DNA from 2 places in the Larkinella harenae genome. Region 1 is predicted to be linked to the other one. Evidence: riboswitches for the same ligand, from Rfam matches in the RefSeq annotation. Region 1 holds a riboswitch; the other holds the start of a gene.
The links. Region 1 has a riboswitch for cobalamin ahead of ACYVH9_RS04590 (TonB-dependent siderophore receptor). Riboswitches for the same ligand answer to the same signal wherever they lie in the genome.
Positions count from the first base shown of each region.

Region 2: linked by a shared signal. The riboswitch ahead of ACYVH9_RS26265 (TonB-dependent receptor plug domain-containing protein) and the one ahead of ACYVH9_RS04590 (TonB-dependent siderophore receptor) in region 1 are both predicted to bind cobalamin.

Region 1 is NZ_BAAGWE010000001.1:1,122,384-1,134,292, reverse strand. Features, by position in the region: gene ACYVH9_RS04595 (PepSY domain-containing protein) at 1-517, opposite strand, end outside; gene ACYVH9_RS04590 (TonB-dependent siderophore receptor) at 579-2,879, opposite strand; cobalamin riboswitch at 3,159-3,361, opposite strand; cobalamin riboswitch at 3,405-3,612, shown strand; gene ACYVH9_RS04585 (hypothetical protein) at 3,735-4,367, shown strand; gene ACYVH9_RS04580 (TonB-dependent receptor plug domain-containing protein) at 4,371-6,581, shown strand; gene ACYVH9_RS04575 (RNA polymerase sigma-70 factor) at 6,842-7,402, shown strand; gene ACYVH9_RS04570 (hypothetical protein) at 7,480-8,139, shown strand; gene ACYVH9_RS04565 (hypothetical protein) at 8,149-9,369, shown strand; gene ACYVH9_RS04560 (TonB-dependent receptor) at 9,593-11,909, shown strand, end outside.
Region 2 is NZ_BAAGWE010000008.1:67,975-79,883, forward strand. Features, by position in the region: gene gyrA (DNA gyrase subunit A) at 1-822, shown strand, start outside; gene ACYVH9_RS26255 (tetratricopeptide repeat protein) at 904-2,346, shown strand; gene ACYVH9_RS26260 (DUF5074 domain-containing protein) at 3,066-4,175, opposite strand; gene ACYVH9_RS26265 (TonB-dependent receptor plug domain-containing protein) at 4,172-6,091, opposite strand; cobalamin riboswitch at 6,177-6,379, opposite strand; gene ACYVH9_RS26270 (helix-turn-helix transcriptional regulator) at 6,502-6,912, opposite strand; gene ACYVH9_RS26275 (2,3,4,5-tetrahydropyridine-2,6-dicarboxylate N-succinyltransferase) at 7,079-7,897, opposite strand; gene gap (type I glyceraldehyde-3-phosphate dehydrogenase) at 8,973-9,962, shown strand; gene trmB (tRNA (guanosine(46)-N7)-methyltransferase TrmB) at 9,997-10,656, opposite strand; gene ACYVH9_RS26290 (bifunctional folylpolyglutamate synthase/dihydrofolate synthase) at 10,662-11,909, opposite strand, start outside.

The DNA of each region.
Region 1 (11,909 bases):
TTGATACGTAGACGTACGTCCGGGCGGGATCATCCATCACAAAGCGATGCACCTCGGGCAGATACCCCTGCGAACGGTGGGCCGCCATCCACTGATCGATCTGGTGCAGCGTTTCGACGGAAGCGGGTCGGCTGGTGTTGTGCACAAACGCCCGCGCAATCCGCCCCGCCAAAACCGTATCAACCAGCGGCAGAAGCTCGCCCGTATCCGCATAAACAGCCCTGTGCTGATTGGACTGGGTAACAATTCGGTAGACGGGTCGGTCGAGCAGCATCCCCAGCCGAACGGTTTTTACGGTATCGGTCATTCCGGCGCGGTCTAAAGCCTGCTGTGGAGTCAGTTGGCACGAACTCAGATTAGCCGGCGGAAGCTGCTGCAAACGCTGGTGGTATTTCATCGTCGGGAAGCCCGCGTACATCATCACGAAGCCCGATAGAAACCAGATGACGAAAAGCAGGCTCAGAGCAAACCCCAGGTAACGATGGGTGAGCAACATCCACTTGACGAATGTCTTCATGGGCGGTTTTCGGTTTTGAATCACCGGTTCTCTGTTTGGAAAACCGGTGATTCTTCTACGTTTACAGACTGTATTTCAGGGTCAACAGGTAGTTGCGGGTGGCTCCCGGATAAAACTGGTTTGTAATGATGACGTTGTTGAAGTAACGCTCATTGAGCAGGTTGTTGACGTTCAGGCGCAGGCCCACCCGCCCGATGCGGTACCCCACGGCCCCATCCACAACGGTATAAGCGGGCAGTACATAGGTATTCGCGCTGTTGGCGTAGGTATCGCTCATGTAGTTTGAACCCAGCCCCAGGCTCAGCCCGCGAAGTACGGTTTTGGGCAGCTCATAATTAACCCACACATTGACCATGTGTTTGGGCGCCAGCACCGCCGTGTTCCCGGCCACGGAATTAACATCACTCCCGGCAAACGGCAGATATTTAGCCTGTGTAAACGTATAGCCAGCTGTTATGTCCAGTCCGGCCAGCGGACTGCCCTGCATGTCCACCTCAAAACCTTTTGATTCGGCGGAGCCAATGCCTTTGAACACACCGCCCGGCAGACTTTCTACCTGGTTGTCCTTGCGCATGTAATACAATGATCCCGTTGCCGTCCAGCGTCGTGCCAATTCCAGACGGCTACCCACCTCGGCCTGATAGCCGGTTTCGGGATCGAAAATTTCGCCGTTGGGTGCGATCCGGCGCGACGGTTTGAAGTAGGTTGAATACGACCCGTAAACCGACAACGACTGAATGGGCTGATAGACCAGGCCCAGGCGGTACGTCAGGGCCGATTTTGAAATCGGTGTTTGAGCACCGCGCTCCGTCACGTTTCGGTCGGCATCAACCTTGTCGGTGTAATAGACGCCCTTGAAACTGTCAAACCGCAACCCCACCAGCGCCTTGAGTTTATCCGAAAACCGCAGCCAGTCCTGCACGTAAAAACCGTGTACGGTTTCGTCGGACGCCCGGTACTGCGTCGTCACATAATCGATATAACCCTGATTCAGAACCGGATTCTGTACGGCAATCTGGCTTAATCGGCCCGGACCAAAAATGGTGGCATTATACGTTTTCCGATCCAGCACACTGAGCGAATATCCCGCCAGAATTTTCTGTTCCACCGGTCCGGTAGTCAGGTCATAAGTCAGTTCGAACTGGTTCTGAAGGGGTTTGGTAATGTGGTTGAAATACAAAGGTGAGGTCCGTTTCAGGGAATCGCGCCGGGCGTTGAACGTCAACTGTTCGGTCGAAAAATAGTCGATATTGTCGTGGGAATACGACAGTTGATTCGACAGACGCAGGTTGGAAGTCAGTTGGCGAACATACTGTAACTGGACATTGTAATTGGTATTCTTCAGGAAATCCGCCGGATCGTTGTAGCGGGTATTCATATCCATTCCCGGCGAGACGAGGCCACCGGGCAACATCGGGATTCCGGTATCGGTAGCGTAGCGGTCTTTATTCGCGCCGAGCGTCAGGTAGAAATAATCCTTTTCGGTGGGCGTATACTCCAGCGCCAGGTACGCGTTGTTGGTGCTCACCGCCGACTGCCGGAAACCGTCCGTGGCCGAAAGACCGAAATCGGCCCGGTAGCGCAGTTTTGAACTCAGCGCACCGCCCACACCCGCCCGCATCCGCCGGGTGTTGAAGCTCCCGTACGTGGCGGAGAAATCGGCTTTCTGCTCCGCCGTCGGCCGCTTCCGAACGATATTGATGATTCCGCCCAGGGCCGAATGGCCAAACAACACCGATGCCGGACCTTTCAGCACTTCAATCCGTTCCACATTCGCCAGGTTGGTGCTGGGCGCGCTGGTCGAAATGTTGTGCCGTTCGTCGCGGACCCCATCCACCAGCAGCACGAAGTTGTTGAATCCCCGAACCGTAAAATGCTGAAAACCGCCGTAGGTGTTGTTGGCCCGAACCCCCGTTGTGTTTTTGACGGCTTCGCCCAGTTCATCGACGGCGCGCTGTTCGATAATACGGGCCGACACCGAACTGGTCGTAACCGGCATGTCCCGGGTGGGAATAGGGAGCTTATTGATGGAGGAGTAAGCCGAGCTGTGAACCGACGTGACAGTCACTTCCGAAAGTTCGTTGGTGCGGCTGTTCAGCTGATAACGGAGTACAGTTGTTTCATGAGAAATTACAGTAATGTTTTGTTTCTGGGCTTCGTAGCCAATTCCACTGGCGATGAGCGTGTAGGTGCCCGACGGTACGCGTTTGAGGACAAACTGGCCTTCTTCGTCGGTGGAAGTCCCGAGGCCGGTTCCTTCCAGCCGGATAGTGATGGCCGTCAGGGGTTCGCCGGTGTCGGCCTGAATCTGCCCACGAATAATACCGGTGGCCGACTGGCCCCATACGGTTTGGCTAGCCATCGAAACCAGTAACACGAGTTTCGCAATCGGCCTGAGAAAACAAAAAAATGAAGCGAATGGGCCACCAGGTCGCGGGTGGTCAATGGGGTGCTTGTGCATAGCTTTTAACTTGAAAAAATAAGTTTAAAAGTCTCTGCCAGCATTTCGTCGTGCGAGCGGGAAGGAGCAAACGGGCAATGGCTACCGGTGCTTTGGGGAACGCAGCACCAATCCGTTTTGGCATACGCATACACCAGCCGGAGAAAGCCAATCTTGACCGTGCTTCAGACCGCGAAAGCATTGTCAGCAAGAAAAAAGGCAGGTCTCCTGACTTGTAACCTGGCTACCGTCCTTCCCAGTTTTTCAAACCAGTGAACATCAAGCGTGCGAATCACGCCGGGTAGCTAGTGTGTGCGTTACTTACAGTTGCGCGACAGCTCGGGATTTACACCCGATTCCCTATTAATCAGCGGTTAAGCCGAACCATTTTCCTGTTGGAGAAATGAAGTAGATACTTACTGGCGCAAAGGTATGAATAAAATTGTACTTTTGCGGCTGCTTACGGGTGCGCTTCCATCGCGAAGCGCTTAAAAGGGAATCCGTCGCACTACCCACGTAGTGTTAATCGGAGCAGTTCCCGCTGCTGTATAGTTCAACAAAACGTTTTGACCGATTTGCCACTGTTCCTTTATCGGGGATGGGAAGGCGTCAGAACTGAACGAGCCAGAAGACCTGCCACTAAGCGTTTTATCCGGTGTGCTTTCGGGAAGAAAAGCAGGCAGGCAGTTGATTGAGTGCGCCCCGGCGGGCGGCCACTCCTGCATTGCGTTTGCATTTTTCGTGGATGGCCACCGGCTCAAATCCCTGTAAACGCACATGATCAACCCACTTCTTCTGGATTCGCTGCTCCTGGGTGTGCAGCATTCCTTCGAACCCGACCACATGGCCGCCGTGTCGGTGCTAGCTTCCGAAAAACGCAATCATCAGCAAATCTGGCGCATCGTCTGGCGATCGTCGCACTGGGCGCTGGGCCATTCGTTTACCCTCATTCTGTTTGCCTGTTTTATTCTGTTGTTAAAATCGGCCCTGTCGCTCAACATCGCCGAACAGGTTGAACTCGTGGTGGGGCCGCTGATGATCTGGCTGGGCCTTGTGGCCATCCGGCGCAATCACAAACCTCAGGAGCCTGAAGCTACCCCCTCCACTTCCCCCAAACCGGTCAGCCGGTCGTTCTGGGTCGGCATGATCCACGGTTTGGCGGGCACGGGCGGAGCGTGTACCGTGGCCCTGACGCTGGCGGCCCGCGATGCATCGACAGCGGTCTGGATCATTGTGCTGCAAAGTGTAGGCATCATCGCTGCCATGACACTGTACGGTTGTTTACTGGCTTTCTCGCTCACCCGGGTCATTGACCGCTGGCAGTCAGCCGTTCGTTTGATCAATTATGCCGTCGGTATTTTTTCCATCGCCATCGGCGTCTATACCTTATTCGAAGTCATTCCATCTTAGTATATGAAACAACGATCTATCGATCGATCTACCCGTTGGTTCCCGAGGCTCACCTGCCTTTATCCGGCACTAAGTATACTCTCTCTTACGGCTTTACGGGCCCAGTCGGTTTCCCCCGACAGCCTTCGGCAAAGCGACCTGAGTGAAGTAGTCGTAACGGCCACCCGTTCGGAAATCAGACGCGACAAAGTACCGCAGCAAATCGCGGTTATAACCCGACGTGACATCGAGCAGACACCGGCCTTCGACGTCACGGATCTGGTCAAGAAATTGACTGCGGTCAACATCATTCAGTATCCAAACCTGTCGTCGGGGGTTGGCATCCGGGGATTCCGCCCCCAGTTTTCGGGGCTCAATCAACGGACATTACTGCTCATTGATGGCCGACCGGCGGGGGCCTCCAACCTGTCTACCATCGGACTCAATCATGTGGAACGGGTCGAGGTTTTGAAAGGGCCTGCATCAGCCTTGTACGGGTCTCAGGCGATGGGGGGCGTTATCAACGTCATTACCCGGCGATCAACGGGGGCCATCCGGGGTGGTGCCTTCGCCGAGTACGGCTCGTTTCAAACGTATCAGGCCGCGGGAAACATCGGCGGGAATCTCACCAAACGACTTGATTTTGATGCATCGGTCAGCTATCTGAAGCGGGCGCACGATTACAGGCTGGGGAACGGGAATCTATTTCGGAATCTGCTCAAAGGCGATCAGGCCGTCAAGTATCCCCCTAATCTATCGCCCGAAACCGTCGACGACCGTAAAGATGACGGTTTGAGCCGTCCGAACACGAAGCTTACCTATTATTCTGGAACCCTACGGGCAGGTTACCAGGTGAACTCCCACTGGCGGGTCGATGTTCGGGGCGAAAAATTTACCGCGAACGATGTCGAATCGCCGGGTGATATTACATACGGAATCACGCAGGCCAGTCTCAAAGATGTGGACCGGCAGTCGGGCGAAGTGGCGTTGAGCGGTCAGATTGGTCCGCACAAACCAACCCTGCGCGTCTTTACGGCGGAAGAAAACAACTTCAATCAGACGACAAATGTAGCGGGGAAACCGGTCACTCCTTTTCTCTCCGCCAATACCGGTAACCGCTGGCAGGGTATTCAGTTGAAGGATAGCTGGCAGTTGGGGCGGCACCATCTTACGATTGGGTACGATTACCTGAAGGCCGGCACCCAATCCCGCAGTTGGAGCAATGCCGATACCGAACGAGCGCCCACGCAGCCCAATTACACCATTCGCTCGTCAGCTTTTTACGCGCAGGGCCTGCTCACATTTGGGCAAGATCGGCTTACACTACAACCAGGTCTCCGCTACGATAACATCACCTTCGCCGTGCAGGAAACTCCGCTTTTAACCACGTTTAAACCGGGAAAAACCGCAAACCCATTCATTAGTCCCAGCCTGGGTGCTGTGGTTCAGGTGCTGCCCGGTTTGCGGATGAAGGGCACCGTGGGACGGGCCTTCGTCACGCCCGATGCGTACAACGTCGCCGGATACTCCGAAACCCGTACCACGACCGGACGCATCACCATTACCAGCGGCAATCCAAATCTGACCAATGAAAACAGTATTAGCTATGACCTTGGCCTGACGTTCAGCCGTCCGAAAATCGGTTTCAGTGCGGCCATTACGTATTTCAATACCGATGTCCGAGATCGGATCGCCCGAATTGTAACGCAGGTTAACGAAAAGCAGCCAAACGGGGATGTTATCGTGGCCCGGGCTACCTACGTCAACGCAGCCGATTCGGATCTGAGTGGGATTGAAACCGAAGTTAGCTACGATTTTGGTGCCTTGACGGCGTATCGGTACTCCCTGCGGCTATTCGGCAACGCGACCTCAATGCTCTGGTATTCCGAAACCCTGGTCAGTACGGATGGGAATACGACCCGCCGTGACATTGCCAACGTGGCCCGAATGAACCTGAACGCGGGGCTGGAATACGATTCGTTCAAAGGATGGCGAGCCCGGCTGCTGAGCCGCTACATAGGACACCGGAAAGACACCGATTTTACGGATGCGGCCAATCCGGAAATCGAATATCCGGCGTACCTGGTGCTTGATCTGAGCACTTCGTATACGCTGGCGCAGCACCATACGGTGAGCCTCCAGGTGACCAACCTGACCGACGAAAATTATTACGAAAAGCGGGGCTATAACCTGCCGGGCCGGGCTGTTTCGCTGCGCTATCACTTTACCTTTTAAACTGGCAATGCCGGGAAACGTTCCGGACGGTTCAATTCGATCGGGTCCAATTACCATACTGCTACCTCATTCAGCCAGGCGCCTGGTGAATGAGGTAGCAGTATGGAACGCCGACAGTTCTTTATTTCTGGACTAACGGTTTCGATCTGGACGGGTTACGCAGCATGCAGACCCTATCACACCGGCTTTTGCGAATCATAGCCGGTTACCTGCTAATTAATTTAGAATAATTCTAGATAAAATAAAGCAGGGTACTATATTTGCGCTTTCTTCGCCCCGGTATGTACGAAGCGCCACCCCATACGACCACTTTCAAAATCGATGAACAATCGTTTCGAGATATCTATGGGCGGCATTGGGAATCGGTTTTTGCGGTTTGTTACAACAACCTGCGCGATGCAGAAGTATCCAAAGGCATGGTGCAGGACATTTTTAAGTCGCTCTGGGAACGCCGTGACGAACTGGAAATTACGGTTTCCATCGAACGATACCTCCTCCGATCCGCCAAATTCAAGGTGTTCGAATACCTGCGCAACAGCAAGATTCGGCAAGAATATACCCAGGAGGCTATTAGCCGTGCATATACGGCCGATAACGGCACCGAAAACGACATTTTCTACAATAGCCTGAAAGAAAAAATTAACGGTCTGGTCGAAACACTGCCCTGCCAGTGCCGGAACGTGTTCAAAATGAGCCGCGAACAAGGCTTATCAAACAAAGAGATTGCCATCTCGCTATTGATTTCGGAGAGGGCCGTTGAATACCACATTACCCGTGCACTATCCACCCTGCGCGCCAATCTTTCCGAATACTTCACCTAGTTTGTCACCACGGCTTACGGTTAACGCTTATTTGTGCTACTTTTACTCAAAGCATCTATTCGGCCGAAAGCGCATTCATGAAGATCAGCAGGGAGCTTATCGAAAAATACCACCGCGGACAATGTACGCCCGACGAACAACAGGCGGTTGAAGCCTGGCTTTTCGATGACGACACGACGCCAGACCCGGTTTTGCTCCTACCGGTTGGCGAAAGCAAGTTTACGGTTCAGCAGGAAATGTGGCAGGACATCGAAAAAGTGCTTCCTTCCCGGCAAAAAAAGTCCTTTTCGGTTACTTACTGGCGACAGGCCGCGGCCGTCTTGCTTTTTTTCCTGGCCGGAGCCACGTTTTTTTTTCTCCACAATCAGACCGAAAGCCGCGGGATTATTGTTGTCACGAACACGTCTGAGACGGCCAATAAAGACCTGCACGAGAGCGCTTATTCGATTTCCGTTGGCCCGAAAAGTAATGTTGAGATCGACACCCAAACCGGTCGCATCGATTTTTGCGGGGCTATGATGATCAATCCCAAACACGACATTGAGTTAACCATCCAGGGAGTCTGCACCCAACCCGACGAAAAAAGCGAAAAAGTGGTACTGAAAAAAGGCCAGAACTACATTGCCTTGAACTACGGCACAACGGCGACCAATGAAGTGATCGTTCTGCCGCAAGGTTCTCTTACGGGCCTGCCGCCCTTGATGCAGCGACAGCTCATGATGCAGTTTGATATTTGAACCGAACGTATGAAGGGGAATTTCTGGAACGGCTTCGTTGCGTTTTTTATCTTTTGGGGGCTTGTTCAACTGATTGGCTGTACGCCCGAAAAAAAAGACAGCACGCCGGATCACAAGAAAAAATACAGTCTTTACGTGATGATGAAGGACGGGGCCGAATACCTCGTTCAAACCGATACCCTCGATTCGGGTTTTATGGATCCGCTCGCCCAGGGCACCCGAGTAACGCCTTCCCGCCTGTTTTACGAGCTGATTGTGCACCAGAACCAGTATTATCGGCTGTCCTGGAAAGACAGCAAATTCCTCCGTAATACCGTTGAAAATAAAGAATTTAAACAAACCGGAAGCATTCAGCTTACAGGCCAATGGAGCGTCGACAACTACAACTGGCTCGGCGATACACTGCTGATTCTGGGTCACGACTTTCGGCAATCAGAAGTTCGCTACGCCAAGATTACGCTCGATCATCTGAAAGCACAGGAAGGAACCGTCAACCTGCCCAAGCCCACGGATGGTTTTAATTCCATGTCCATCGGTTTTTCCACGTTCTTGAACGGCGATCTCTACCTGGGCTACACGTATCACAAAACCGGTCTGAATAGCTACACCACCAGCGACACCCTTTACGTCACGCAGTTGACGTACCCCGGCCTGAAAACCGTCCGCACGTTCAAAGACAGCCGCTCGACCTACCCCGGGGGCATTAACACCCGTCAATCGCATTTTTTCACCGACGAAAACGGCGACTTTTACTTCATCGCGTGCCCGGGCATCGCACTGGGCGACCATCCCTCCAAACCCACCGGCATTTTTCGCATCCGAAAATCGGACGGCGCACTCGACCCGGACTATTTTTTTAACCTGTCGGCTTCCCCAATTCACAACCACGGCTACGGTTTTTGGTCCATCGGCCACGGCAAGGCCATTGTCCGTACTGAACGGAAGGCGCTTTTTAGGGGGATGCAGGACCACTACCTGGTTCCGCATTTTGATTTTTACGTGCTGGACCTGGCCCGACAAACCACAACCCGTCTTAACCTGCCACTTGACAAAGGCACTGCCCGTAACTGCGTACTGATGGAAAACGGAAGGGTTTATATCACCCTCAACCCCAACACTGAGGACAGTTACGTCTGGATTTATGACCCCGCAACGGGTTCGCTCCGCAAGGGACTTCAGTTTGACAAGCAGGTCGATTACGTCATTCGCTTGGATCGACTCAACTCCTGACCAATGCGGGCGTTGTTCCTCTCTCCCCGTTTGTACTTCGTTTTCAAATAGCCGGAATCGACCGGAACGTCGTATTTGCTGACGCATTTCCTGCCAGACGAGCGCTCTCACGAACCCGTCTTCACCGGTCCCGCCAAGGATTCACACTTTTTTTGCCGCTCTACCTTCGGGAAGTAAGCCGTGGCGCTACTGACTGGTTGATAGTCCATTTTTCGATCAACCCATGCAAGCTGGCAAAACACTACGCTACCTTATCCTAACCGCTTTCTGGCTTTTTTCGATACCGGTTTTTGCCCAAAAAACCGGTGTCATCTCGGGGTATGTACAATCCGAGTCGGGCAGCGCGGTTCCCGGCGCAACGGTAGTCCTGAAAAATACACCCCACGGTACGGCCTGCGATGCCGACGGTTTTTACTCGTTTCCGGTGCCCAACCCCGGTCGTTATACCCTCCAGGTTTCCGCCATTGGTTACCTCACCGCAACGCAGGACGTCACCGTCAAACCTCAGCAGGCACTCAGCCTGACCATTCGGCTGAAAGAAAACCAGCAGGACTTAAAAGAGGTCAACGTATTCGGCAAAACCGAAACGCAGCAGGTGAAGGAACAGGCGTTTACGGTCAACGCCATCGAAACCCGGCAATTTGCCAACACCACCGCCGACCTCAACCAGGTACTTAACCGCAGCACGGGGGTACGCATCCGGGAACAGGGCGGTTTAGGGTCCAGTTTCAACTTTTCGATCAACGGTTTGTCGGGCAAAGCCGTCAAGTACTTCATCGATGGCGTGCCGCTGGAAATCCTGGGCAGCGCCGTTTCCCTCAACACGATTCCCGTCAACCTCGCCGAACGCATCGAAGTCTACAAAGGCGTGGTTCCCGTGCAACTGGGTTCCGACGCAATGGGCGGGGCCGTCAACGTGATCACTAGCCAGCACCAGCGTAACTACCTGGACGCCAGCCACAGCTACGGCTCATTCAACACACACCGGGCAGCGCTGACGGGCCAGTATGTTCATAAACCCACCGGTATCACCATCAAAGCCAGCGGTTTTTACAACTACTCGGATAACAACTACAAAATGAAGGGCGTAGAAATTCTTCAGGGCGGGCAGCGTAACGGACAGGAAATTACGGACCTGAACGGCGCTTCCTTTGTGGTCGCCGATGTGCGCCGGTTTCACGACCAGTTCCGGTCGGCAATGGGGCAGGTAGAAGCCGGGATTTCGGGCCGAGCCTGGGCCGACGCGTTCTACGCAGGTTTCGGCTATTCGGAAGGGCAGCAGGACTTGCAAACCGGTTTTGAACAAACGATTGTATACGGCAACGTTACCCGAAAAAGTAAAGCCTCTACGGCTACGCTCCGCTACAGAAAAAATAATCTGCTGGTGAAAGGACTCGATCTCAGCCTTTTTGCTTCACGCTCCAAAGACACCTACATTACCGCCGACACGCTGTTTCGGCAGTACTACTGGGACGGTTTCTGGACGGTCAAAGCCGCCAGTGAAATGGGGTCAATTCGGGCGGTTTCGCACATCATCCGGCCCCGGAGCTTCGTGCGTGCCAACCTGAGTTACATCCTAAACGAGCAGCATTCCTTCAACCTTAACTACACGCTCGACCACCTCCGTAACGAAAGTTTTAATGCGTTGCAGACCTCCAGCGACGACAGGCCCGGCACCATGAACAAGCAGATTCTCGGCTTCGCCTATCAGCAGGAATTTCTGGACAAGCGCTGGACCAATACCTTCTTTTTAAAATACTACGGGCTAGGGCTGGAGCGAAAAAAATGGATCGACCTCAGTTACCAGACCCTGAACACGCACTTCGACAAATACGGCTACGGCGTTGCCTCCCGTTTCAAAGTATTACCGGATCTGGGCCTGAAGCTGTCCCTCGAGCGGGCTTACCGGTTGCAGGAAGTGGAAGAGGTTTTTGGCGACGGCCTGAACGTGCAGCCGAACCCCGACCTCAAGCCGGAAAGCAGTTACAACGCTAATCTGGGCGGTTATTACGGCCTGCGGATCCGCAATCATCGGTTTTTTGCCGAAGCTTCCGGTTTTTACCGCGACGCGCAAGATTTCATCTATCCCGTACCCGACCAACGATCAAAAGCGCTGAAAAATGAAAACAAATCGAGCGTCCGGGTGACCGGCTTCGAAGCTGAACTGCGTTACGACTACGCCGATCTACTCTCCTTCAATGTCAACGCGACGTACCAGAACGCGGTGAACATGACCAAATTCGGCAACACCTCATCGACGACGTACGAAGCCACGTACAAAAACAAAATTCCGAACCAGCCGTGGCTCTTTGGTAACGCCAACCTGAGTTTCGGCAAAAACAACGTCTTCGGAAAGGATACGCGCCTGCAATTCAACTGGTATACCCAGTACGTGCACTGGTTTTACCTGACCTGGGAAGCATTCGGCAACGCGCGCGGGAAATCAACCATTCCCGATCAGGTGATTCATAACGCAACCCTGAGCTACTCGTTCCAGAACGGCCGCTATAACATTTCCGGCGAGTGCCGCAACCTGACCG
Region 2 (11,909 bases), on a different contig from region 1:
CCGGTTTATGAACTGCCCGAAGGAGCGCGTGATTCAAAAGGTCGGCCGTTGGCCAACTTCATCAACATTGAATCGGACGATAAAGTCCGGGCGGTGATCAACGTGAAAGATCTGAAGAATACCGATTATATTAATAATAATTATATCGTTATGTGTACGGAGCTGGGGACCATCAAGAAAACCCTGCTCGAAGCTTACTCCCGCCCGCGTCAGAATGGTATCATTGCCATTACGATCAACGAAGAAGAAGGCGATCGGTTATTGAACGTGTGTATGACCAACGGTCAGAACGATATCATCATTGCATCGAGCGAAGGGAAAGCCGTTCGGTTCAATGAAAACCGGGTGCGTCCGATGGGCCGCACAGCCGCCGGCGTTCGGGGGATTGATCTGGAACCCGGGGTGAAAGCGGTCGGGATGGTGTGCATCGGTCGGGAAGACGCTCAATTGCTGGTGGTGTCGCAGAAAGGGTTTGGAAAGCGGTCTCCGCTGGAAGAATACCGGGTGACAAACCGCGGAGCCAAAGGGGTTGGTACCCTGAAAGTGACGGATAAAGTCGGAAACCTGGTTGGCATTCTGGAAGTGACGGATTCGGACGATCTGATGATCATTACCAAATCGGGAACGGCCATTCGGATGCACGTTGAAGAGGTGCGGGTCATTGGCCGTAATACCCAGGGTGTTCGTCTGATCAACCTGCGGGACGGTGACGAAATATCGTCGGTAACCCGTATTGCCCGGGAAGAAGATGAGGAAACGGAAGGGAATGATGGGATTACGGAAGGTCTCGTAACGGGGCCCGAGGAGTCGGCCTCTGAGTAAATGGCTTGATAATCCCACAATTTATTCAGTACTTTCCAACGTTAATTCAGAAAACAACGTTTAACCACAAATTTTAGTCATATGAAACGACTCTCGTTTTTTCTACTGGCGGGGTTTTTATCAGTAGGGGCATACGCGCAGCAACAACAGGGGCTCGATGCGCTGACTGAGAAAACTTTCCAGAGCGAGAAAGAAAAAAGCGACAAGGCGATCACGGATGAAAAATCATCTGCAAAAGCCAAAACCTGGATGGATCGTGCGAAAACCTACGAAAACATTGCTACGCAGGCCATTAAGCTGGATTCCAATGCCGCAAACGTCGCATACGAAGCCTATCAGAAGGTTGTCGAATTAGATAAGGACAAAAAGGGTGGACCCGGTAAAATGGCGAAGGAAGCAGAGGAAGCGCTGAAAGGCCAGTCGCTGTTCCAGGCGTTTATGAACTCGGGAATCTACAAATACCAGGCGAAGAACTTCAAGGATGCGGCTACGTTTATGCAGAAAGCCGGTGAGATCAACCCGAAAGATACGACGGCTGCTCTGTACGGTGGTATTTTCCTGCAAAGCTCCGACAATCCGAGCGCGGCTAAAACACAGTTCGAACGCTACATCGCCAATGGTGGGAAGGACGTTTCGGTCTACACAACGCTGGTGAGCTTGTACTATCAGGACAAGGAAATTGAGAAAGCCATTGCCACGATCGATAAAGGCTTGACGATTTTTCCGAACAATAAAGACTTGAACACGCAGCGCACGAGTATTTTGGTTACTTCCGGCAAAACGGATGACGCTATTGCGACTTTGAAAGAGTCGTTGGCGAAAGACCCGAACAACTTGAATAACCTGCTGACACTGGCGAACATTTACGACAATAAAATGCGTGAAGGATCGGACGAGTTGAAAAAGCTGAAGGCTTCGGTAAAAAAAGGTCCGGATGCTGCCAAGCAGTTGGCTGATGAAAAAGTGGTCTTGAAAGAATCACAAAATGAATTAACACGTCTGACGGCTCGCCAGAAGAGAGAGCCGAAAAACGCGGATGTGAAAAACCAGATCGCTCGCGTCAAACAGATGATCACGGATTCACAGTCGAAAATTAGCGGTTTTGAGAAAGCTGTTCAGGAGCAGGCTCAACAAGGGCAGGCTGCCGGAAACCAGGAGCAGAAGCTGGCGGAATTGACCAAAGCCGTCGACAGCGACCGGTCAATGGTGAAAGAGTATTACACCAAAGCCTTGCAGGTTGATCCGAACAACTTCGATGCCAACTTCAACCTGGGTGCCGTTTACTTCAACGAAGCCGTGATCATTCGGGATCAGCTTTCTTCGATGGATATGAAAGAGTATCAGGCAAAGGGTGCGCAAATTGAAGGTCAGGTCTGTGGAAAATTCAAACAGGCATTGCCTTACTTTGAAAAAGCAAAAGCCGCGAAGGATTCGGATCAGGATCTGAATGATAACCTGACTAACCTTCAGAATATTCTGAAGCAGTTTGAAGAAAAGAAAATTGCTTGTGTCGAAAGCAAATAACAAACGGTTTCGATTAATATAGTAGAGGACAGTTTTAAAACTGTCCTCTTTTTTTATGCCTATGTTTTATAGCGTGTAGTGATAAAGCAAAAGCTAAATTCATCTCGGTTAGAATGAGGAGAAATGATTGGGACATGAGAGAGACAAATCCAGTTGTTAATCCGCAAAGCTAGGGCTTACCGAAAATTCCACTAATGCATGGTCGTCATGCGCGATGTTTGTAAGGTTGGTTGGATTGCGTTTCAAATAATCTGCATGTGTTTGTGGATTGAATGGCTTGGTTATTTTTGTAGCCTAGCCTCGAAATTGTTCTGTCTTGGATTTGACCAGTATGTGCAGAGAAAAAAGTAATTATTACCGTTCAATAAAGCCAAGTAAATTGAATACTAAAGAGGGCGGGGAATTGAATAACATATGGCGGGCTCTATGAATTCGAAAACCTTAGTTAACATAATATAAATTATACAACAAATATTTTGTGTAATTTTAGAGCCTGAAAATCATGTGTAACTTATTGGTTATTAGTTCATTGTATAAGATAGTGTAGATCAATAGTTTATGGATTCACGTGGAACAATAGGCTGGTTTATAGCTCTATAATGGCACTAAAGTTACTGCTGCTTTGATTTCGATCAGCTCAGCATCAGGTAGTATCAATAAAAAAGCGATTAAAGACCCAAATCGCTGAAGTCTTTAATCGCTTTTTATTCTGCAGTTATTTATTTGAAATAAAATCCGGATGGACCTATCTCGGCTTTGAGGGAATCAATCAGAGTTCCATTGGGCTGGTAGCGAATCACGTAACCGGCCTGTTTAAGCGACGGTGCAAATCCGGCGTAAATGATGCCACTTTGTGGTTCAACAGCCAGACCACTGAACAAGCGATTGATAAACGGCGTGGTGGCCGGAACGCTGGTGTCGGTTACGGCGAATCGGTACAGTTCTCCTTTTTGCTGGAAACTGCTGTCGTAAAAACTGTTGACAAAATAGAAATATTGTTTGTCGGCACTCAATCGAAAAAGACTTGGTGACTTTGTGTTGTCGTTTCCGATTTTAACGCGCGTCTCCACGGTTTTGCTGCTGGTGTTGAAGCGAATTAATTCGTGCCCGGAGTGCACCCACAATTTGCCATTGGCATCGACGGCTACCGGGTTTGGATTCGGACCCATTTCGATACTGGATTTCAATTGATCCGTTGTCGTGTCGATAATTATTAATTTGGTGGCTTCACCCGCTGATCCAGCAAACACTTCAGTACCGACCAGCAGAAGCGACTCTACTCCTTTTACCGCCGGGATTTTCTTCGTGACGGTATTGGTAGTCAGATCGACAACAGCAATATAACCCGGATCTTTATAAAATGTGCCATTGTTAAAATCGCCGGAGACGTCCCAGCAACTCACGTATACTTTATTGGCACTCACGCGAATGGCTGATCGCGGATTTTCAATTTCCGGTGATCGCAATGTCGCCAACGATTTAAAGGTATTGGCGTCGACGATTTCAATTTTATCCTGTGCTGCCGTTGTGTTGTCTACTAGAATCAGCCCTTTGCCGTCAGCTTCAGTGTAGCCCTGCACCCCGCCAGTAAGCGAACGTTGGTTGACCTGATTAAATATATCGTAAGTGATGGAATTTCCGGTGGGTGGCAAATACGTGATGGAGCCGTTGTTGTCTGTGAAATTTCCCGAGTTGATCACCAGCACGCCCGAACCGTAGGGCAATGCTTCTGGATTATTGTTGTCGTTGTTACACGACCAGGTAAATGCGACCAGAACCCCTAACGCCAGTTTGAGCCGACTAGTCGATAGCATTGTTTTCTTCTTCATTGGTTTTTGGTATTCAGATTACAGATTAATTGAATGGCAACGTACCGCCCCGGCATAGCGTTGCGCTTGATGTTTAGATAAACAGTGTCAAAAACGTTGTTGACCTGCCCCTGAATGCGTGTTTGCACGGGGCCGAGTTTAACTGCGGTTTCAAGCAGAATATTTGTCAGCATAAAACCGCGCAGAAACTGAATGTTGTCGAAGGTGATGTATTGGCGCGAATTAACCTGATTCTGAATAGTCAGACGGTTTTTACCCCAGGCCATGTACGCTGATAACCGCCCCACGTGTTTGGGAACATACACGAGTTGTTTGCCAACAATGTCCTGTGAATAGGCATTATAAGCCCGCTCCTGGCTCGAGCGTGTGAAAGCATACGTCAGATTTAGCCCCGATTGCCAGGCCAATGTCTGGTATGCAAGGGTACTGGTCCATTCCAGACCCCGGGAAACGACGAGTTGCAGATTTTCGACCCGATACCCGTAGTCGGGATTCCAATACGACCAATTGTCAATGCGGTTGCGGAAAACCGTTGCTTCGGTGGTAGCTTTCCAATTTTTGTCCGGTGCCCACTGCACGGCCAAACCTGTTTCCAGGTTGAACCCATTCTCGGGTCGTAGATCAGGATTGCCCAGCTCTTTCCAATAGCGTTCGTTTAACGTAGGAACCCGGTAGCTTCGTCCCGCTGAGGCTTTGGCCGTTAAGCTTACTTTGTCTTTTTGAAAAATAAAGTAGTCGGCGCCAACGGAAGGCGTTATGGGGGGATCGAACCGAGTGACAAAAGCTTGCCGCAGGTTGGCCGACAAAAGCCATTTTGCTAATTGAATTCGTAAGAGGGCAAACAAATCCGCCCTATCTTCCTCAATCTGCGGAGAATCGTAACCATCGACGCGGGTCCAGTAATGTGACCATTCACCCCCTATCCGCAGCGTGGCCAGCCCTGACGAATACGATTTGGATAGTTCTTTTTCAATTCGACTGACTAGTCGATCAGTCATTGAATGGCTGGGGTTTCTGAAATTCCCGCGGGCGTAATCAATTATATCACGCGTGAAACCCAGCCGTGCTGAAAGCGTTTGGTTTTCGTAAGTTGTTACTAAACGGTATGATTGGGAACGGGTTCGCTCCCGTGCTGTGGTGTCATTTGGCGAAATAACCAAATCATTGTCGGTCAGCCACATGTTCAACGCGAGCTGATTTCCTTTCTGATTTCGGAAATACAAATCCTGGATCACACCTTTCTGCCGGGTCGTTGAATGTTCGACAAAGTAGTTGCCCCGTTCCCGGTACGGAAAATCATTGTTGAAGTGGCTGAGGTTGGCGTATGATTTGCCCGAAACCTGCCATTTTTTACCAACCGGACTCACAAACCGGATGCCGCCCTGGGTGCTAAAATTACGAAAGCTGGCGATCTGCTGGCCCATTGAGGCAAACAAACCCGGCTGTTGCCACTGCGGATTATTCATGAGCAGGATGCTACCACCGACGGCGTCGGAACCTACGCTACTGGCCGAGGAACCGTATTGAATAGCTACTTGATCGAATCCGATGACGGGCAAAGTTGAAAAATCGGTGGTGCCCAGGGTTGGTTGGTTGATATTAATACCGTTCCAAAGCACGGCGGTGTGGTTGGCGGATGTGCCCCGAAAAGAGACTGTGGCCAGCTGACCAGCACCGTACACCTTAAAAGCCAGGGGTGTATGGTACGTCAGCATATCCGTTAGGTTTTGAAAACGAAACTGTTCCAAAGCCACGGAATCGATGCGGTGCGTTTTTAGGCCCGCCGAAAACCGTTCCGGAGGAGTCGCCCAAACCGTTATAGCCGGTAAGGTTTGGTCAACATTGCTGGTCTGCCCGTTCGCAATCGAAAACGAACTGATCAGTAAGGACAGGAAAATCCCGTCTCTGTACCGCATACTAAGTTAATTAAGTAAAAAGGATCGTCTCTAGATCTCCAGAGAGATTCACAAGCCGGTTCTTCTACACCCGAAAGCGGCCGGTTGAACAGCTGTTAAAAAGGTAGGTCTCCTGACTTACTCCCTGCTTTCGGCCTTCCCATCCGACCTTAGTTTCGGACAGTGGCAAGAAGAGAAAACAGACTTATTGAGTTTACAGTTGCGGGGACAGTGCCGGTCTTACACCGGCTTCCCTATTAAGCCATTCCTGACATGTGTCAGGTAGCGCCTTTTCTCAGAGGCAAAGGTAACGCATTGCGAAGGATTTTCAATCAAACCTTGTAGAGACCCGGTATAGGGAATCACAAAAAAAGTCCTGGGCAAATGGGGTTTGCCCAGGACCATGGAAAGGGGTGTTCAGAAGTCTGTATCTATGAAGGAGAATACTCGCGGAACGTTCCATCTGTATAGAAGATGAGAATCCGCTCTATGGTTTTTTCTTCTATTTTTTTAGCTGTAGGCAATTGTGAAGGGGCTGAATACTGTGGGGCTTCTGCCACAATTTCAGGTTGTGAAACGGTTTTCCTGACTGGTTGTGGTGGTGCTTCGACCGTTCGCGCGTTCACATTTGTAAATGACGGTTGTTCATCTTCCAGTATCCAATCGTAACCTAGTTCGGGAAACCGGCGGATAATCTTCTGAATGATATCAAAACTTGGGCGGTTTCTACCCGATAAGATGTGTGAGATACTTGAACGTTGTACACCGATTTCATCGGCGAAATAAGAAGGAGTTAAGTTCTTGTCCTTCAGTACCTGTTTAATTTTGTCATTTACATTCATAACAAGCTTTTTTTAACAAAAGTAAATTATTTACAATGATAAACAAGCGCAAATTTATTACAAAAGTAAATTATGACAAATGTAAACAAGTGGAATCAAAAAAAGGCCAGCTTACAAATGTAAACCGGCCTTCATAAGATGTAAATTGATGGAGAAAAACAGTTTGTTAAACTGTCACATTATTTTCGCGTAGCGCGTCATTCAATGACGTTTTCAAATCGGTCGATTCTTTGCGTTGACCAATGATGAGTGCACACGGTACGTGGTAAACGCCTGCAGCAAACTCTTTAGCAATACTCCCCGGAATGACGACTGAATTGTCGGGAACATACCCACGATGTTCAACTGGAGATGCTCCGGTTACATCAATAATTTTAGAGCTGCCAGTAATGGTAACACCTGCTCCTAGTACGGCTTTCTTGCCTATATGAGCGCCTTCAACTACGATGCAACGGGAGCCAATAAAGGCACCGTCTTCCACAATCACAGGCGACGCCTGTGGTGGTTCCAGAACGCCACCGATTCCTACTCCCCCACTCAAATGAACATCCTTACCGATCTGAGCACAACTACCTACCGTAGCCCAGGTATCTACCATCGTCCCTTCATCTACATAAGCTCCGACATTTACATAAGATGGCATCAAGATCGCGCCTGGAGCAATAAAAGATCCGTACCGCGCCACCGCTGGTGGAACCACGCGAACTCCCCTTTTCTGGTAATCAGTCTTTAGAGGGATTTTATCATGAAACTCAAAAATGCCTACTTCCTGAGTTTGCATTGATCGGGAAACAAAATAAAGTAGAATAGCTTTCTTCACCCATTCATTAACTGTCCACTTCTCCCCTGCACTGTCAGGCTCTGCAACGCGCAGGCGCCCATGATCAAGTTCAGCAAGAACTTCCTGGATTACTTTTAAGGTTGCCGAATCGGTCAGCAATGTACGGTCCGACCAACAATTTTCAATAATACTCTTGTACTCCATAGTTCAAAAATTTAATTGCACTGTTAATTTATTTTTATGTATTTAATCTGCTGATAATAAGATTATTACGACTCTGGCAGTTTAAAGATTCTAATTGGATTTGTTATAATTGGCACTATACAATTGGCACTATCCTTTCACTTAAAAGGTTCGATTGATAGGGTGAGAAAAAGTGATCAATGTCGTCCTGTATTTAGTGTATGTTCGTAACATTATAATATAAATGCATTATATCAACTACCCTACTTGATTGCTCTAATACGATGAGCCGCCTTATTAATCTTTTGTTAACTACAATTGTTTTTACGCCTATTATTACTACTTCTACAACGGACCATAGTACCATGCTTCTCATACTATTCGTCTGTATTCATTCAATATTTCTCTTCTCGATATTGGCCGCCCGAACAGCTGCCCGCGTTATAGTGTCCCAACCTTCGAAGATTGCATTATAATGAATCGTACCTGTCACGCAGCGATTCATGGTCTAAGTAATTTTATACCTACGTTGGTGATTTGTAATTGAACCAGTAGAAAAAAATGATGGGGTGACAAAACTCTCTTCTGCCCACTTGAAAAAGTTAGAGGAGTTTCTGTATTCATCGTGCCCAATGAGCAAGAGGATTCCGTGAGAGAAGCTAGAATTGAATTTTGCTTTTTGATATACTTTTGACTGTTAATTTTTCACCATAAACTTTCGTTCAATCTATCAGTGTGAAGGTATTGATAATTCAAATGAATAAAAAAGGATTGCTAATAAAAACATGGTAGTTGTAGAGAATAAGGTAATATTCTAATCGCTAGGCGTAAAAAAAGAAAATGTATACTATTAAAATTAGTAAAATGCAGCACTTGTTTTAGTAATTTGCTAACTAATTAAACATTATATACTAATTTTTATACTATTTGACTAATTTAGATTTGCTAAAATACTAATTATGATGTCCGGCTTTGCAGCATTCTTTTTTATTTATCCCTATGCATACCTATTAGAGATGTTCTCTCCCTACCTTGCCCTTTTTCAAATTGTATTAATATCTTTGTAGCGTTCTTGTAACCAATTCTCAAACACACAATGGGCAAAATTAAAGTCGCCATCAACGGGTTCGGTCGCATAGGCCGATTGTCTTTTAGAAGACTTCTTGAAAAAGAAAATGTAGAAATCGTTGCCATCAACGACCTGACTGATAATGCAACGCTGGCACATTTATTAAAATACGATTCTGTTCATGGCAAATTTCAGGGCGAAATCGCATCTGACAGCGATAGTTTAACCATTAATGGAACACGCATTCATGCCTACGCTGAACGCGATCCTAAAGCATTACCTTGGGCTTCTCTCGGTGTAGATGTAGTTCTTGAATCAACCGGCCGATTCGTTGATGAAGCAGGTGCAGGCCAACATTTAACTGCTGGTGCCAAAAAAGTAGTTATCTCCGCTCCCGCTAAAGGCAACATTCCAACTGTTGTTTTAGGTGTGAATGAAGATACACTGAGTGGCGAGGAAACCATTCTTTCCAATGCTTCGTGTACGACAAACTGTCTAGCACCAATGGCCAAAGTCCTCGACGACGTTTTTGGAATTGAGAAAGGCTACATGACTACGGTACATGCTTATACAGCCGATCAAAATCTGCAGGATGCTCCTCATTCCGATCTGCGCCGGGCTCGGGCAGCTGCTCTGTCCATCGTTCCAACTTCAACCGGTGCTGCTAAAGCTGTTGGTTTAGTATTGCCGCAATTGAAGGGTAAACTGGACGGATATGCACTGCGTGTTCCCATTCCAGACGGTTCTGTAACGGATTTAACAGCAATCCTGAAACGGGAAGTAACAAAAGAAGAAATCAACGAGGCCATGAAAGCCGCAGCCGAAGGACCGCTGAAAGGTATTCTGGAATACTGTGTTGATGAGATCGTATCAACCGACATCGTTGGCAATCCCCACTCCTGCATCTTCGATTCCAAACTGACTTCGGCCAACGGAACGCTGGTTAAAATTGTAGGCTGGTACGACAACGAGTTTGGCTACTCAAGCCGCATTGCCGATCTGATTGCAAAATTGTAATATAAAAAGGCAAGGCAACAAAAAAGGCGGGGTTTTACTCCGCCTTTTTGCATTTTAAGTATTTTATGGAATACCCCTTTCGGTAAAAAATATCTTCATACCGGGTCTTAATACCGTAGTGAAGATCATTCATCTCAGACTGATAAAGATTCCGGGTGGTTACCAAATCCGAAAAACCGTGATCTGTTAGGGTAACTACACTGTAGTCAAAAAAATCATCGTGGTCGGTTTTCAGATGCAGCGTACCTGAAGCAGCCAGCACCTCGTGATACAATGCCAGAAAACGGGGCGCGGTCAGCCGGTTTTTAATTTGACTGATTCGCGGCTGGGGGTCTGGAAAGGTAATCCAGAGTTCATTCACCTCATCTTTTGCAAAGAAATCGAGTAATCGAAATACATCCGTCCGCAAAAACGCAACATTGGTCAGGCCCGCTTCCAGCGCTTGCTGGCTCCCTTGCGCAATTCGATCCCCTTTGCGATCAATTCCAATAAAATTCAGGTCAGGATAGTGTCGGGCCAGGCCCACCGTGTACTCCCCCCGCCCACAGGCTATTTCGACCACAATTGGATTCGTATTCTGGAAATAAACCTGCCGCCAATTTCCTTTAATCGTTTCAAAAAGCTCCTTCCCCGGTTCCAACACATTCGAACTGACGCGATTGTGCTCAAAACGGGCCAATTTATTTCTACTCACTATCGTTATAATTGATTTATTTCTGCAACAACATAGGTACTTCCGGTCACCAGGATACAATCGTCAGCCCCGGCACGTTCCAGCGCACTTTCCAGCGCCTGATTAACGGTTTTAAAAACCGCTCCCACCATACCATACTGACGAAATTCATTCGAGAGCGCTTCTGCATCCAGCGCCCGTGGAATATCAGGCTCACAAAAGTAATAATTTGCCTCTTCCGGAAACAGTTTGATTAGCTTCGACAAATCCTTGTCTTTCACAAATCCCAGCACCAGGTGCAGCGTACGGTATGAAACCGTCCTCAACGATTCGAGCACATTCCGAATTCCGGGTTCGTTATGCGCCGTGTCGCAAATAACGATTGGATTGCGTTGCAAAAACTGCCACCGGCCTTTCAACCCGGTTAATTCAACTACATTGGCAATTCCATACTGAAGCGCTGTAACAGAAACAGGAAATGGTGGAGAAGCACCATTGGTCTGCCAATCAGGCGAGGAAAGCTGATTGAGTGTGGTCAGAACACCGGCAACATTTTTCAGTTGATACGAGCCAAGCAAGCCAAGTTCAAGCGTAAACCCATTGCGATGGCTATCGACAATGGACAGCTGGCGCCGTTCTGCTTTGATTCCCTCATCCAGCACCTGAAAGCTTCCATCCGATGCAAATACAATCCGACTCCCACACTCCGCTGCTTTCAGACTAAACACCTCCTGTGTGTCAGAGTCTCGTTCACTAACCACCACCGGAACACCAGGTTTGATAATGCCGGCTTTCTCAAAGGCAATCTTCTCCAGACTGTCCCCCAAAATATCGCTATGATCCCATCCAATGTTTGTAATCAGGGACACCAAGGGCGTAATAATGTTCGTCGAATCAAGCCTTCCTCCCAACCCTACCTCTATTACCGCAATATCCACGCGCTGACGGGCGAAATAGTCGAAGGCCATAGCAACAGTCACCTCGAAGAAAGAAGGCCGCAAATCCTCGATAAACGCCTTATGATCGAGCACAAAGGCTGCTACCTCCGCTTCCGGGATTGGCAGACCGTCAATGCGGATTCGTTCCGTGAACGATTTTAAGTGGGGAGACGTGTACAGGGCAGTTTTGTACCCGGCGGCTTGCAGAACCGAAGCCAGCATGTGCGAAGAGCTTCCTTTGCCGTTGGTTCCCCCAACGTGGATGCTCCTGAACTGCTCATGTGGATTGCCCAGATAGGCACAAAAATGAAGTATATTATCCAGACCAGGTTTAAT